Regions from separate parts of the Streptomyces sp. NPDC057287 genome, predicted to be linked through region 1. Evidence: riboswitches for the same ligand, from Rfam matches in the RefSeq annotation. Region 1 holds a riboswitch; each other region holds the start of a gene.
What was found. Region 1 has a riboswitch for cyclic di-AMP ahead of ACFUNE_RS30335 (transglycosylase family protein). Riboswitches for the same ligand answer to the same signal wherever they lie in the genome.
Positions count from the first base shown of each region.

Region 2: linked by a shared signal. The riboswitch ahead of ACFUNE_RS28790 (peptidoglycan DD-metalloendopeptidase family protein) and the one ahead of ACFUNE_RS30335 (transglycosylase family protein) in region 1 are both predicted to bind cyclic di-AMP.
Region 3: linked by a shared signal. The riboswitch ahead of ACFUNE_RS18645 (M23 family metallopeptidase) and the one ahead of ACFUNE_RS30335 (transglycosylase family protein) in region 1 are both predicted to bind cyclic di-AMP.

Region 1 is NZ_JBHUYV010000019.1:108,251-113,429, reverse strand. It holds gene eno (phosphopyruvate hydratase) at 1-1,176, opposite strand, end outside; gene ACFUNE_RS30335 (transglycosylase family protein) at 1,495-2,190, opposite strand; cyclic di-AMP (ydaO/yuaA leader) riboswitch at 2,191-2,331, opposite strand; gene ACFUNE_RS30330 (transglycosylase family protein) at 2,653-3,633, opposite strand; gene ACFUNE_RS30325 (cytochrome P450) at 3,739-5,034, opposite strand; gene ACFUNE_RS30320 (nucleoside triphosphate pyrophosphohydrolase) at 5,031-5,179, opposite strand, start outside.
Region 2 is NZ_JBHUYV010000017.1:131,754-136,932, reverse strand. It holds gene ACFUNE_RS28800 (TetR/AcrR family transcriptional regulator) at 1-324, shown strand, start outside; gene ACFUNE_RS28795 (SGNH/GDSL hydrolase family protein) at 439-1,266, opposite strand; gene ACFUNE_RS28790 (peptidoglycan DD-metalloendopeptidase family protein) at 1,430-2,311, opposite strand; cyclic di-AMP (ydaO/yuaA leader) riboswitch at 2,315-2,475, opposite strand; gene ACFUNE_RS28785 (tyrosine-protein phosphatase) at 2,878-3,702, shown strand; gene ACFUNE_RS28780 (DUF6126 family protein) at 3,715-3,888, opposite strand; gene ACFUNE_RS28775 (helix-turn-helix domain-containing protein) at 3,966-4,586, opposite strand; gene ACFUNE_RS28770 (aspartate aminotransferase family protein) at 4,647-5,179, opposite strand, start outside.
Region 3 is NZ_JBHUYV010000008.1:355,110-360,288, forward strand. It holds tRNA gene ACFUNE_RS18630 (tRNA-Met) at 136-209, shown strand; gene ACFUNE_RS18635 (MerR family transcriptional regulator) at 326-1,072, shown strand; gene ACFUNE_RS18640 (PP2C family protein-serine/threonine phosphatase) at 1,179-2,363, shown strand; cyclic di-AMP (ydaO/yuaA leader) riboswitch at 2,597-2,749, shown strand; gene ACFUNE_RS18645 (M23 family metallopeptidase) at 2,761-3,801, shown strand; gene ACFUNE_RS18650 (aldo/keto reductase) at 3,956-4,900, shown strand; gene ACFUNE_RS18655 (PrsW family intramembrane metalloprotease) at 4,956-5,179, opposite strand, start outside.

The sequences.
Region 1 (5,179 bases):
GCGGGCCGGGGCGCCGGTCTTGATCTGGCCACAGTTCACGGCGACGGCGAGGTCGGCGATGGTGACGTCCTCGGTCTCGCCGGAACGGTGCGACATCATGCACTTGAAGCCGTTGCGCTGCGCCAGCTCGACGGCGTCCAGGGTCTCGGTCAGCGAACCGATCTGGTTGACCTTGACGAGCAGGGCGTTGGCCGAGCCCTCCTCGATGCCGCGGGCGAGGCGCTCGGGGTTGGTGACGAACAGGTCGTCACCGACGATCTGCACCTTGGCGCCGAGCTTGTCGGTGATGACCTTCCAGCCCGCCCAGTCGTCCTCGTACAGCGGGTCCTCGATGGAGACCAGCGGGTACGCGGAGACGAGCTCCTCGTAGTACTCGGTCATCTCGGCGGCAGAGCGGGACTTGCCCTCGAACTCGTAGACGCCGTCCTTGTAGAACTCGGACGCGGCGACGTCGAGCGCGAGCCCGATGTCACGGCCGGGGACGTAACCGGCCTCCTTGATGGCCTCGAGGATGAGGTCGAGGGCGGCACGGTTGGACTCGAGGTTGGGGGCGAAGCCGCCCTCGTCACCGAGACCGGTGGACAGGCCCTTGGTCTTCAGGACCTTCTTCAGGGTGTGGTAGATCTCCGCGCCCCAGCGAAGGGCTTCGGAGAAGGACTCGGCGCCGATCGGCGCGATCATGAACTCCTGGATGTCCACGTTGGAGTCGGCGTGCGAGCCGCCGTTCAGGATGTTCATCATCGGAACGGGCAGCAGGTGCGCGTTCGGGCCGCCGAGGTAGCGGAACAGCGGGAGGTCGGAGGCCTCGGACGCGGCGTGCGCCACGGCCAGCGAGACACCGAGGATGGCGTTGGCGCCGAGGGAGCCCTTGTTCTCGGTCGCGTCCAGGTCGAACATCGCCTGGTCGATGAGGCGCTGCTCGGTGGCGTCGTAACCGACGAGCTCCGGGCCGATCTGCTCGATCACGGCGAGGACGGCCTTCTCGACGCCCTTGCCCTGGTAGCGGTTGGGGTCACCGTCGCGAAGCTCAATGGCCTCGAACGCACCGGTGGAGGCGCCGGACGGAACAGCAGCACGTCCCGTGCTGCCGTCGTCGAGGCCAACCTCGACCTCGACCGTGGGGTTGCCCCGGGAGTCGAGGATTTCCCTGGCTACGACGACGTCGATGGACGGCACGAGGCATCTCCTTCTGGGATCTGACACTGGTTGTGCAGGGTCACTGTGGCCTTGCGCCACGAGCCTAACCGGCCCGGCCCGCTCCGTCGGCCGTCCGCCCGTCCCCTGGGACGAAAAAGGACCCAAGGGCCTGCATTCCGGGCAAAGGTCCAGAATTCTACTGGTGGGTAACCACAACAGTTGAACGCTCACCCCGACGGCGGGCCCGCACCGGCACCCGTTCGGCAGGTGCCGGACACGACCGCGGCCCGGCGCGCGGGGGGTCTGCGCGCCGGGCCGGGCCGCCGGGGCAGGAGGGGGACCCCGGACCGCTTCCGACTACTTCAGGTGGAGCTGCTGACCCGGGAAGATCATGTCGGCGTCGTCGACGATGTCGTCGTTCAGCTTGAACAGCTTCGCCCAGCCGCCCTTGACCTTCTTCGCGTCGGCGATCTTGCTGAGGGTGTCGCCGGCCTTCACCTTGTACTCGCCGTCACCCTTCTCGACCTTCTTGCCGGTCGGGGTGGTGACGGTCTTCTCGGGGGCCGTGCGCTTCTCGCTGCGCGTGGTGGGCTGCTCGGCCTTGCGCTCCGGCTGGGCCTTCGTCTCGGCCTTGTCGGCGCTCTGGCCGGAGCCGGTGTCGACACCCGGGTCCACACCGTCGTTCGTCAGCCCGCCGGCACCGGCACAGGACCAGGCGCCCGGACCCTGGAGGTCCAGGAGCTTCTCGGCGGCGGCTATCTGCTGGCCCTTGGTGGCCAGGTCGGCACGGGCGGCGTACTGCGTGCCGCCCGCGGCTGCCCAGCTGGAGGCCGAGAACTGCAGGCCGCCGTAGTAGCCGTTACCGGTGTTGATGGACCAGTTGCCACCGGACTCGCACTGGGCGACGGCGTCCCAGGTGTCGACGGAGGCGGCGGAGGCACCGGTCGCGCCCATGAGCGGCACGGCGACGGCAGCACCGGTGACACCGGCCAGGGTCGCGATACGGACGGCCTTGGACGGGCGACGGTGCTTGCCCTTGCTGGAAAGCAGCATGGTTCTCCTCACCGACGCCTACGAGGTGAGCTGTCGGGTTCGGGCCTGTGAGTTGCCCGGTGACCCGCTCCCGCGGACCACTTCACCCCTAGCCGTTCCCCCGCCCGTCGTCCGACGGCCGGGTTCCGGCACTTACCTGGGTCCCCCGCTCCTGCCTACGGCGCTTTACGCGTCGTTCCCCCCGACCGACGGCAGGATTCGGCGTGACGGTCGAAGGTGCCCGCGGTGCGAGCGGCTCCGACCGTAAACACACGCAACCCCCACATTCAAAGATGGACATAACGGCTAATCAGCGCGTAACGGTCCGGCCTTGGGGGCCGTTTTCGCAGGTCGGAGCCAATATGGACGGACCGGACGGACGGGGCACGGCAGTTGACGCAAAGAGACCCATGTCTCACTTACGCATAAGTGGACATAGGCCTCTTAACTGCCCCTGTTTTCGGGGTGTTTTCCCGCTTTTGATCAGTTGACGGCGGCGTCCTCCGCCTGGGTGTCCTGCGCGTCCGTCCCGAGGCCGAGGCCGAGGTCCAGGTCCTGGCCCGGAAGGATCAGGTCCGGGTCGGAGCCCAGCTCGTCCTTGTTGGCCTCGTAGAGCGCGGTCCAGCCGCCGCGAAGCTCCTGCGCGTCGGCGATCGCCCAGAGGTTGTCGCCCTCGCGGACGGTGTACGTCCCCTCGCCGCCCTGCCGCGCGCCGGCGTCGCCCCGCGAGGCGTGGCGGCCGGACTCGCGCCCGTCACCGGCGCCCGTCTCCGTGCCGGCCTCGGGGGCCGGGGTGCCGCGGTGCTTCCCGTTCTTCGCCCCGTCGTCCTTCGAGGTGCCGGACGACCCGGAGGCCTCGGGGGACGGCGTGGCGGACGGCGACGTGCCGGCCTCGCCGGTCCCGCCGGTCCTGTCCGCGGTGTCGTCGGAGGCGTTCCCCTTCGCCTCGCCCTTCGCGCCCGAGCCGTCCTTCTCGTCGGCGTCGTCCGCCGGGTCCGTCGCTTCGGACGAGGGGGTCTCGGACGGGGTCGCGGTGTCCGAGGGCTCGGCGGACGGCTCGCCGCCCGGGTCGACTCCCGGCAGCGTCCCGTCCAGGGCGAGGCCGGAGATCACCGCGCAGCTGGGCCACGCCTGCGGGCCCTTGTCGTCCAGGACCTTCTCCGCGACCGCTATCTGCTGCGAGCGGCTCGCCAGGTCGGCGCGGGACGCGTACGACGTGCCGCCGTAGGCCGACCACGTGTCCTGCGAGAACTGCAGGCCGCCGTAGTAGCCGTTGCCGAGGTCGGCACTCCACATGCCGCCGCTCTCGCATTCGGCGACCCTGTCCCAGGTCGTCGCGTCGGCGGCCTGCGCGCCGCCCGCACCGAGCAGCGGAATGGCGATGGCCGATCCGGTGACGCCTGCGGCGACGACGATGGCGGGTGCCTGACGAGGGCGACGGTGTCTGCCGTTCGCGGAGCCCATGGGATTGCCTTCCGTGTGACTGACATGTGACGGGTGAGTCGAGGGGTGAACCTAGCCCTACTCGAACGTGTGTCACAAGTCGATGCAGCGGAGATCACGTGAAAGTCACAGAGTTGACAGGCTGTCACTTTTTTCGGCTGGGCGCCCGGCTCCGAACTCCACAGGAAGCGTGCGCAGTCCACGCATGATGAGCCCGCCCCTCCATCGCAAATCGGCAGGATCTGCGGCAAGCCGCAGGTCGGGAAGGCGGCGCAGCAGCGTCGCCAGCGCCACCTGCCCCTCCAGACGGGCCAGCGGCGCCCCCAGGCAGTAGTGGATGCCGTGCCCGTATCCGAGGTGCTGATTGTCACTGCGCGCGAGGTCCAGGGTGTCCGCATCCTGGAACCGCTCCGGATCGCGGTCGGCGGCCGCCAGCACCACGAGGACGGGGTCCCCCGTCGCGATGTCCTGCCCTCCCAGCGTCACGGGCTCGGTGGCGTAGCGCCATGTCGCGAGCTCCACCGGCCCGTCGTAGCGCAGCAGCTCCTCCAGGCCCGTGGCGAGCAGGTCCGTCTCCCCCGCGGCCAGCGAGCGCTCCAGGCGTGCGCGCTGGACCGGGTCGCGCAGCAGGGCGTAGGTGCCGTTGCCGATGAGGTTGACTGTGGTCTCGAAACCGGCGAAGAGCAGGATGAACGCCATCGCCGCGGCCTCGTTCTCGCTGAGGTGCTCGCCGTGGTCGCTGGCCCGGATCAGCCCGGAGATCAGGTCGTCGCCGGGGTTCTCCCGCTTGCGGTGGATGAGCTCGGCGAGATAGCCGCGCATCTTCTTGACCGACCTGGCCACCCCGCCGCGCGGCCCGCCGCCGTGCCGGATCATCATGCCCGCCCAGTCACGGAAGTCGTCCTGGTCCTCGCGGGGCACGCCCAGCAGGTCGCAGATCGCGTAGATGGGGAGGGGGAAGGCGAAGTCGTGGATGAGGTCCGCCTTCCCCTCCTCCACGAACGAGTCGATGAGGCGGTCCGTCAGCTCCTGCACGCGCGGGGCGAACTCGGCGACCCGGCGCGGGGTGAACGCCTTGGACACGAGCCGGCGCAGCCGGGTGTGGTCCGGCGGGTCGATGTTCAGCAGGTGCGTCATCAGCTCCGCCTTGCGCTCCCCCGGGATGCCCGTCCTGCCCTTGGCGGTCGCCGACCCGGAGTGGTGCGCCGGGTTCTTGGAGAGCCGGGTGTCGGCGAGGGCCTGCCTGGCATCCGCGTACCGGGTCACCAGCCAGGCCTCGACGCCGCTGGGCAGCGCCGTGCGGTGCACGGGGCTGTGCTCCCGGAGCCAGGCGTAGGCGGGGTACGGGTCGGTGGCGAACTCCCAGGTGAAGAGTTCGGGCGCTGCGTCGGGCGCGGAGGCCGTATCGGGGCTGTCGTTCACTCCTCGACGCTATCCGGCGTGGAGCCGAGCCCCTCGGCCGCCCGGACGGCGTCCCGGTAGGTGCGGGCGGCGGCCCGCAGGGCGGCCTCCGGGTCGGTGCCGTCCTGCTCGGCCCGCACGGCGAGGGCGAGCAGCCGGTGGCCGA
Region 2 (5,179 bases), on a different contig from region 1:
ACCGGCCAGGCCAAGGGCTGGCGGCTGTGGATCGAGGGCTGGGCGTCGTCCCTGCGTGACCCCGTGCTGCGGGAAGTGGCCGGTGATCTCGACCAGCAGTGGAAGGCCGAGCTGGCCGAGGTCATCGAGGAGGGCGCCGCGGCGGGTGAGTTCCACTGCGAGGACCCGATGTCCGTGGCCTGGCGGCTGACCGCCCTCCTGGACGGCCTGGCCGTCCAGATGACGTCGTACGCGGGTCCGCTCTCCCGGGCCACCATGTTGCTGTGGACCGAAGAAGCGCTCGCCCGCGAACTCGGCATCGACCACGAGGTACTGACCGGCTGAGTGAGCCCGTCGCGGGCCGTACGGGGGCCCGTCGCCCATCGGCTCGTGCCCATCGGCCCCCGCCCGGCGTCCGCTCCCCTCCGTCAGTCGTCGACCACCACCGGTGACGGCGCGTCAGAGAGGCAGCAGGTCGGGGCGCTTGGCCTCGACGTGGTCTCCGGAGGATTCCCCGCGCAGCCGCCGCCCGATCCACGGGACGAGGTACTCACGCGCCCACTGGATGTCGTCACGGCGCACCTCGAAGGCCCCCCGGTGGATCTGCGGAGGCCACACCTGGTCCGGGTCGGCCGGCCCGTCGAGTCCGAGGACCTGGGCGGCGCGCAGCGCGACCAGGGTGTGTCCCTCGGCCGACAGGTGCAGCCGGTCGCTGTCCCACGCCCGCCGGTCCTGCACGGACCGAAGGGACCACAGGTCCAGGACCGGGCAGTCGTAGCGGTCGGCGATGGACCGGACGTGCGCGGTGAACATGGCGATCTTGCCCCGCAGGTGCTTGAGCACCGGGATGCCCCGGGTGTCGAAGCCGGTGGTGACCATGACGGTGCCGACGGACTGCGTCAGCTCGGCGACCGCACGCTCGAAGCGTTCCGCCACGTCGTCCGGGTCGGAACCGGGACGGAGGATGTCGTTGCCGCCGGCGCAGAAGCTCACCAGATCAGGTGCCAGCTCCTTGGCCCGGGGGACCTGTTCCTCGACTATCTGGTCGAGGAGGCGTCCGCGTACGGCGAGATTGGCGTACCGGAAGTTCCCGTGCGGGTCGTCCACGGGGCCGACCACCGCATCGGGGACCGGGAGCTGGTCGGCGAGGAGGACCGCGAACCGGTCCGCCCAGCCGACGAGCGTCCCGCCAGGGCCGGGGTCTCCGACGCCCTCGGTGAAGCTGTCGCCAATCGCTGCGTACGACCCGATGATGCCTCGTTGTTTGTTTCTCGAATCGTCTGCCACAAGGGCCTATCCTGCACCTTCGATTGTGACCTACGCGACCGTAATAAGGGGTTGACGGGTGGTGAGAAAGACCACCCGGTCAGTTTTTGGTAAAGCCGGAATAAGGAGAGGGGCGGGGCGCGTCGGCGCCCCGCCCCTCTCCTCCACCCTCAGGTGGCGCGTCTCAGATGGAGACGCCGTGCGAACGCAGGTAGGCGATCGGGTCGACGTCCGAGCCGTAGCTCGGGCCGGTCCGGACCTCGAAGTGGAGGTGCGGGCCGGTGGAGTTGCCGGTGGAGCCGGAGAGGCCGATCTGCTGGCCTCCGGTGACGGTCTGACCGGCCGAGACCTCCAGCGAGGACAGGTGCGCGTACTGGGAGTACATGCCGTCGCTGTGCTGGATGACGACCTCGTTGCCGTACGAGCCGCTCCAGCCGGCGGAGACCACGGTGCCCTGGCCGATGGCCCGGACGCTGGTGCCCGAGGCCGCCTGGAAGTCCGAGCCGGTGTGGTAGCCGCTGGACCAGCTGGCGCCGGCGGCGCGGTACTGGGTGGTGACGTTGGGGTTCTCGACCGGGGTGGCCCAGCCGGAGCCGTTGCTCTCCGAGGCGGCGGAGTCGGCGGTCTTCGCTGCCGCCTGCTCGGCCGGAGCGGCGGCCTTGGCCTTCGGCGCGGCCTTGGAGGGCGCGGCCTCGGCGGAGCCGGATGCCTTGGCGCCGAGCGTGAGCTTCATGCCCGGGACGATCAGCCTCGGGTTCTCGCCGACGACGTCGCGGTTGTCCTTGTACAGCTTCTGCCAGCCGCCCTTGACCTTCTGGTCGGCCGCGATCTTCGCGAGGTAGTCGCCGGAGACCACGGTGTAGGTCTTCGCGGAGCTCTTGGCCGCGGATGCGGGCGCACTGTGAGCGGCAGCCGACTTGGCGGCCGGAGCGGCCTGCTCGGCAGCGTGGGCGCCGGTGGCGCCGATCAGCGGGAGGGCGAGGACGGCGCCGCCGGTCCCTGCGGCAAGGACGCCTCGGGAGATCGGGCCGGTCTTCGTACGACGGTGCTTGCCTTTTGCGGGCATGGGGAAATTCCTCTCCGGCGCCTGCGAGGTGAGCTGTCGGGTTCGGACTGGAGATGCCCGGCCGCGCGGTGCGCGTCTTGACCCCAAGCCGTACCGGATCCCTCCGGCCGGCGGCCTACCTGGTTCCCCCGCTCCTGCCACACGTGAGTCGGTGCGGATTCCGGGCGGCGGCAGGATTAGGCGTTCCGTCCGGATTGACCGTGACCGTAAGCGCACCGGGACGCCGCGAACAAGCCTCGGATTGCGGACCGGAATCGACGCTTCATTTCCGGGCCCGAATTCCCGTCACACTCCGTGGATTACGGATCTTCGCTTTCCGCGTGGCGTCCGGAATGCCTGTCGGAATCTTCACCACGCACCGTCACGTATATGATCCCGCTCACCCGCCTCACCCCATCTCCCGTACAAGCGGGGCATGTTCCGCTAAATGCACCAATACGGACATGTCATGCCCACCGCCCCGTGGGGCGGCGACCGAGACGGTTGCCTGATGCAGCCATGTCGTATCGTCGCGGGCGTGCCCCCGTCGGCGAGCGGCGCCGACGCCCGACACTCCAGGAGCCCTTGTGACGCAGCTGCCAGAGGTCCCCCCGGCCGGCCCGGAGCCGACGGACGTCGGCCTGACCGGCGTCCGCAACTTCCGCGACGTCGGCGGGCTTCCGACCACGGACGGCCGCACCGTGCGCTACGGGCGCCTCTATCGCAGCGGCCATCTCGCCCATGCCACGGAGGCGGACACCGCGTTCCTCTCCGGGCTCGGCCTGCACACGGTCTTCGACTTCCGCAACGCGGCCGACCACAAGCTCGACGGGCTCGACGTGGAGTTGCCCGGCGTCCGGAATGTCAGCATTCCTCTCTCCGATCCGGCCGACGGCGCGGAGTTCTGGCGGCTGGTGCGCGACGGGAACATCCAGCAGCTGCGCTCGATCCTTGCCGGCGACAAGGGGACGGACCGCATGATCGCCTCGTACCGCTCGATCATCAAGGACCGCACCGCCGAACACAGCCGCGTGCTGCACGCCCTCGCCCAGGACAGCGTGCCCGCGCTGATGCACTGCGCGGCGGGCAAGGACCGGGCGGGCCTGTCCGTCGCGGTCTCCCTTCTTGCGGTCGGCGTCGAGAAGGAGGCCATCGAGGCCGACTACCTGAAGTCGAACGACGCGCACCGCCGCTACAAGGTGAAGCGCAGCGACTCCTCCCCGGTGGGAATGTCCGAAGAGGTGATGGAGCTGCTCAATCCCCTCTTCGGCGCACGCGCCGACTACCTCGCCGCGGCGTTCGCCACCATCGAGGAGGTCTGGGGCAGCACGGACCGCTACTTCCTCGAAGGACTGAAGATCAGCCCCGAGACCCGCGCGCAGCTGCGTGAGCGGCTCGTCGAGGACGCGTGAACGCGGCGGAGGTCAGCCCTTCCCCGCCACGGTGAAGAGCAGGAAGAGGAAGGCCGCGACCACGTGGCCGGCCACCAGGTAGGCGAAGAGCCGGATCACGACGCCGCGGGGCATCCGCCGCTCCTGCGTGTCCGCGCTCCTCGCCCTGCGCGGGGTCAGGGGGTCGTAGTGCTCCGAATCGGGCATGTCGGTCCTCTCTTCCGGCCCTCCGGGACCGGTGTGACGAACAGGGCGGGGGCTTACGGGGACGGGCGTGCGGGGATTCAGAGCCGGTGGATCCCGCTGCCCAGGCACAGCTCGGCGGCGGGGCTCTGCAGCAGGGTGTGGACGAAGAGCAGGCGCACCCCACCGGCGTCGAGCGCCGCGATCCGGTGCGGCGTGAGCGAGTCGAAGTGCGCGCTGTCCCCCGGACCGAGGTCGTGCACGGTCTCGCCGAGCACGACCCGGAGCCTGCCGTCGAGGACGTACAGCCACTCCTCGCCGGGGTGGACACGGACGAGGTCGCCCTCGGTGCCGTACGGGACGTGGACCCGCAGAGCCTGCATGGCGCGGCCCGCTCCACCGGCCTGCCGGTAGACCCAGCCGCCCGCCTCGGTGCCGCGCGGTGCGTCCCCGGGCGGGCCTCCGCGGACGATCGCGTCACGTTCGGGCGGCATCTCGCCGAGGAGCTCGGAGACGGTCGTACCGTAGACACGGGCCAGGCCGAGCAGCATCGGCAGCGAAGGCTGCCTGCGGCCCGTCTCGAGCCGGGAGAGGTGGGCCGGCGAGAGACCGGCCCGTCCGGCCGCCGCCTCCAGGGTGAGGCCGCGGTTGCGACGCAGGTCGCGGAGGCGGGGCGCGACCCCGGGGAGCTCGTCGGCCACCCCTCCGTCAGGAGGATTCATGCCTCCATTGAGCCAGGAGCTTTCCTCCGAGGCAAATTAATTGCCTCGGAGGCAAAAGGCTCAGCGGTTGGCGACAGCCTGTTTCACCAGTGTCCGGCCGAAGTCCCACATCAGCCCGCCCCCGTTGTGCGCGTCGTCCATGACGGCGGTGAACGCGGTCACGAAGCGGTCGACTTCGGGCTCTCCGATGATCAGCGGCGGGATCAGTTTGATCACTTCCAGGTGATCTCCCGAGACCTGGGTGAGGATCCGGTGCTTCTGGAGCAGCGGCACCACCACCATCTGCGCGAACAGCCCCTTGCGGGCCGCCTGGAGCATCGTCCAGCGGCTGCGGAGCTTGAGGGAGGACGGCCGGCCGAACTCGATGCCGATCATCAGCCCGCGCCCGCGCACCTCGTGCAGCAGCTCGTAGCGGCCGACGAGCGCGGCGAGCCGTTCGCGCAGCAGATCGCCGGTGCGGCGGGCGTTCGCGACGGTCTCCTCCTGCTCCATCACCGTGAGGACGGCGAGGCCGGCCGCCATGGCCTGGGCGTTGGAACCGAAGCTCGCGGAGTGGACGAGGACCCGGTCCATGGAGGAGTAGACACGCTTGA
Region 3 (5,179 bases), on a different contig from region 1:
ACTCCGCCTTCTGCACGGCTTGTTGGAGCATTGCGTCGGGGGCGGCCGGCACCCCGGAGGGGCCCCCGGTGGGGAGGCGGCGCGAAAAGTGGTCGGAGCACCGTCCCGGATGGCGTAGAGTTGCAATCACAACGACGCGGGGTGGAGCAGCTCGGTAGCTCGCTGGGCTCATAACCCAGAGGTCGCAGGTTCAAATCCTGTCCCCGCTACTGAAAGACAGAGGCCCGGATCCTTCCAAGGATCCGGGCCTCTGTCGTATGCCGTCCCCCGGCCGCGGACGCACGGGCTTGACCTTGACGCTGCGTAAAGATCTAGCGTTTCCGGCATGGAGTGGTCCATCCAGGAAATCGCCAGGCGAGCCGGCACCACGAGCCGCACGCTCCGGCACTACGGAGACATCGGTCTCCTGGCGCCGAGCCGTACGGGTGCCAACGGCTACCGCTACTACGACCAGGAGGCACTGGTCCGGCTCCAGCGCATTCTGCTGCTGCGGGAGCTGGGGCTGTCGCTGCCCGCGATCAAGGACGTGCTGGAGGGGCAGCGGGACACCTCCGCCGCGCTCCGGACGCATCTGCGCCTGCTGGAGCGGGAGCGGGAGCGCATCGGCCGGCAGATCGCCTCGGTACGGACCACTCTCCACAGGACCGGGCAAGGGGAGGAACTCATGGCGTCGGAAGCGCTCGACGGCTTCGATCACACGGAGTACGAGCAGGAGGTCACCGAGCGGTGGGGCCGGGAGGCGTACGAGCGGGGCGGCCGGTGGTGGCGCGGACTGGACGAGGACGAGCGCGCCCGTTTCCAGGGAGTGCACGATGCCGTCGCCCGGGACTACGGGGAGGCCAGGGCCGCGGGCCTGGAGGCGGGCAGCGAGCAGGTGCAGGACATCGCACGGCGGCACTGCGAGTGGCTGTCGGTCACCATGGAGCCCACGCGTGCCTACGTGTCCGGCCTCGCGGAGATGTACGCCGCCGATCCCCGCTTCGGGAGGAACTACGATCGTTACGGAGACGGAACCGCCGTCTTCGTACGGGATGCACTGACGATCTACGCGCAGCACCGGCTCTCCGACTGACCTCCGGAGGACGGGGCTCCGGCGCGCTCCTCCCTTTGGCCGATGACGAGTCGCCGCTCGGCGCGGCTCCGGCCAGCCTGGGTGGGGCGCGGTACCGTCCGCAGCCGTGGGTGGACCGGGCAGGAGTGCACAGGTGGGCAAGCGGGACGGACGGCGACGGGGCGCTCCCAGGAGCTTCCGTTCGCGACGGTTCGTGCGTGCGCTGCCCGCCCTGCTGATCTGTGCCGGGGTGGCCTTCGACCTCGGTACGCCGTCCGAGGTCACCGCCGTCCCGCTCTTCGCCGCCGCCGCGCTCGTCGCCGCCCCGTTCTTCTCGCTGAGCAGCACCGTCCGCATCGGGCTCGCCGCGGTCCTGATCGTGCTCGCCATCCGGCTCTCGGACGGTGTGCTGTTCAGGGTCGCGCCGGTCACCGACCTGCTCACGCTGATGACCGTCGTGGCCCTGTCCCTCGTGATCAACCGCGTCGTGCACCGCGGCAACGAGCAGCTCGCCTCGGCCCGGTTCGTCGCCGAGACCGCGATGCGTGCGGTGCTCCCGGTCCCGGAGTCCCGGATCGGCGGGCTGCACATCGCGGCGCGGTACGAGGCCGCGCAGGCGGACGAGTTCGTCGGCGGTGACCTCTTCGCCGTCGCGGACACGCCCTTCGGTGTCCGCCTGGTGGTCGGGGACGTGCGGGGCAAGGGGCTGGACGCCGTGGCGGCCGTGGCCGTCGTGATCGGCGCCTTCCGGGAGGCCGCCGAGCAGGAGCTGTCGCTGGAGGGCGTGGTCCAGCGGCTGGAGCGGGCGCTGGCCCGTGAGGGCTCCCGGCGGGGCGGCCTCGATTCCATGGAGGGGTTCGTCACCGCCGTCCTCGCGGAGATCCCTGCCGGTTCGGACACCCTGCGGGTCGTCAACCGCGGCCATCCGGAGCCGCTCGTGCTGCACGCGGACGGGGCGCTCGACGTGCTGGCTCCGACCGCGCCCGCGCTGCCGCTGGGTATGGGGCTGGACGCGTGGCCGGACCGGTCGGACGAGTGGGCGCTTCCGGCGGGGGCGACGTTCCTGGCGTTCACCGACGGCCTCTCCGAGGCGCGGGACGCGAACGGCGTCTTCTACGACCCGGCGGCCCGGCTGCGCGGCCGGCTCTTCCCCGGGCCCGAGGAACTGCTGTCCGCACTCACCGACGACGTACGGCTGCACACCGGCGGCCGCTCGACCGACGACCTGGCGCTCCTCGCCGTCGGCCGACCTTCCCGGGGGCAGCAGGAGCGGCGGACGACGGTGAAGATTGTGGGGCGGGACAGTGAATGACCGGTTGCGACCGTCCGTAGTCGAAGGACCCCGCTCCGCATAACATTTGACGCACAGTCAGAAAGTGCTGGCCGAATCAGGTGGGCTCAAGTCGCCCGTTTGCGCCCGTTTGACCCCTGAAAGTCCAGGCCGGAGTCGTGAACGATCTGTGGGAACAGCTTGGAATCGGGCCCGGGTGTCTATTAACGTTCGATAACGCAGCGCGGTTGTACCTGCCGTCGCAAGAGACGGCACCGTGCGCAGCGCCGAATTCCGCAAGGGAACCGGGGAACCACCTACATGGGGTGAATCGGGCACCTGTGTCTCGCGAGAGACGAAGGGGCCCGTAGGAGACCTTCCTGCTCCGAACCCGTCAGCTAACCCGGTAGGCGAGAAGGAAGGAAAGGAGCGCGCCCACGTGGCGTCCAACCAGCCTGCCCCCGAGGCCCCGTCATCCTTCAGGACCGGAAGCTTCGGTGATGAGGACAGGACTTGGGAGGAATGGAACCCCACAGAGGAGTCCATCCGTCCCGTACGCGGCCGGCATCGCGTAGCCAAGCAGCGCGGTCTGGCCCGTAGCTCCACCGTCCTCGGCGTCGGCGTCATCGCGGCCGTCGGTGCGGGCGGCATGGCCACCGCGCAGAGCAAGCCGCCGGTCTCCATCTCTCTTCCCGATTCCATCGCGGACAATCTCCCCGACGCCAAGTCCCTTCCCGGCGTGGGTGCCTTCATGGCCGGCGACTCCGACTCGGACCACGGGACGGTCGCGGCGTCCTCCCCGCTCACCACGGCCGGTATCACCGCCGCCGAGGCCGAGCAGGGCACCACCGACGCGGGCGAGGCCCTGCGCGCACGCATCCTCCAGCAGGCCGAGCAGCAGTCGGCCGGAGCCGAGGCCGAGGCCAAGGCCGCCCAGGAGCAGGCGGCGGCCGAAGCGGCCGCGGCCCAGGCCGCGAAGCAGCAGAGCGACGCCGAGGCCGAGGTCGCCGCGGAGAAGAAGGCGGCGGAGGAGGCGGCGAAGAAGAAGGCTGAGGCCGAGCGCCTCGCCAAGCTCGCCGCCAGCTACGCCGTCCCGACCTCCTCGTACACCATCACCTCGACCTTCGGGCAGTCCGGTTCGATGTGGTCCTCCGGCCACCACACCGGCCTGGACTTCGCGGCTCCGACCGGCACGCCGGTCAAGGCCGTGCACAGCGGCACGGTGAAGTCGGCGGGCTGGTCCGGCTCGTACGGCTACCGCACGGTCCTGGAGCTCGATGACGGCACGGAGGTCTGGTACTGCCACCAGTCCTCGATGGATGTCACCGCCGGACAGAAGGTCAGCACCGGCGACACCATCGGCCGCGTCGGTGCCACCGGCAACGTGACCGGCCCGCACCTCCACCTGGAGATCCACACCGCGGACGGCTCGGGCGTCGACCCGATGAGCTGGCTCCGCGGCAAGGGCCTCTCGATCTGATCCAGGCACCGGAACCCCGGCGGCCCTGACGCACGACCCCCCGACGTCAGGGCCGCCGGTCTCTCCGGCCGGCGGGGCTCTCCGGACCCGGGCACGTGCGGGAAGCGGCCCGCGAAGCGGAATAGGCACCTCCGTCCGCTGGTTGATCCCGGGTATGACTTCTCTGCGCCCGCTCGGCACTTCGAGCCTCAAGGTCTTCCCTCTCGCTCTCGGCGGCAACGTCTTCGGCTGGACGGCCGACGAGGACCGGACCTTCGCCGTCCTCGACGCGTACGCGGCGGCCGGCGGCAACTTCATCGACACCGCCGACTCCTACTCCGCCTGGATCCCGGGCAACGAGGGCGGCGAGTCCGAGACCCTCATCGGCAAGTGGCTGAAGGCACGCTCCCGCCGCGACGACATCGTCGTCGCCACCAAGGTCGGCGCCCATCCGGCGTACAAGGGGCTGTCGCCCACCACGATCAAGGCGGCGGCCGAGGCCTCGCTGCGCAGGCTCGGCACCGACCACATCGATCTCTACTACACGCACTTCGACGACGAGAACGTCCCCGTCGAGGAGATCATCACCGCCCTCGACCAGCTGGTGAAGGCCGGCACGGTGCGGGAGATCGCCGCCTCCAACATCAGCCCCGAGCGGCTCAGGGCGTCCCTGGACTTCTCCGAGCGCGAGGGCCTGGCCCGCTACGTGGCACTGCAGCCGCACTACAACCTCGTCTCGCGCGACACCTACGAGGGCGCGCTCCAGGACACGGCGGCCGGGGCCGGTCTCGCCGCCGTCCCGTACTTCGCGCTCGCCTCGGGCTTCCTGACCGGCAAGTACCGTGCGGGAGCATCCGTCGAGAGCGCGCGGGCCGAAGGCGCGGCCAAGCACCTGGAGACCGAGCGCGGGCAGAAGGTGCTCGTGGCGCTCGACAGGATCGCCCAGGAGCACGACGCGGAGATCGCCACGGTCGCCCTGGCCTGGCTGGCCTCCCGGCCGACCGTGGCCGCACCGATCGCCTCCGCCCGCACGGTGGAGCAGCTGCCCGCGCTGGTGGCGGTCGCCGGTCTGCGGCTGACCGAGGCGCAGCTGGCGGAGCTGACCGAAGCGTCCGCCTGACCCCGGCCCGGCGGGAGCCCGGCGCGGGAGCCGCCGGGCATCCGCGCCGGAGCCCCTAGCGGTCCTCCAGGTACGGGTTGTGGCCGCCGTAGTGCCGGTGCGGAGCGGGGAGTTGCTGCGGAAGTCCGTCGCCGTGGGGGACCTGGCGGGGGAACGGAGGCGGCCGGTGCGCCCGCGGCAGCCGGCCCGTCGCATGGGCGGCGTACGTCAGGGCCGGGCCCGCGATGTCCCTGCGGTGCCAGAGGTGGTGCAGCAACTCCTGCTCGCGGAGGGCGAAGT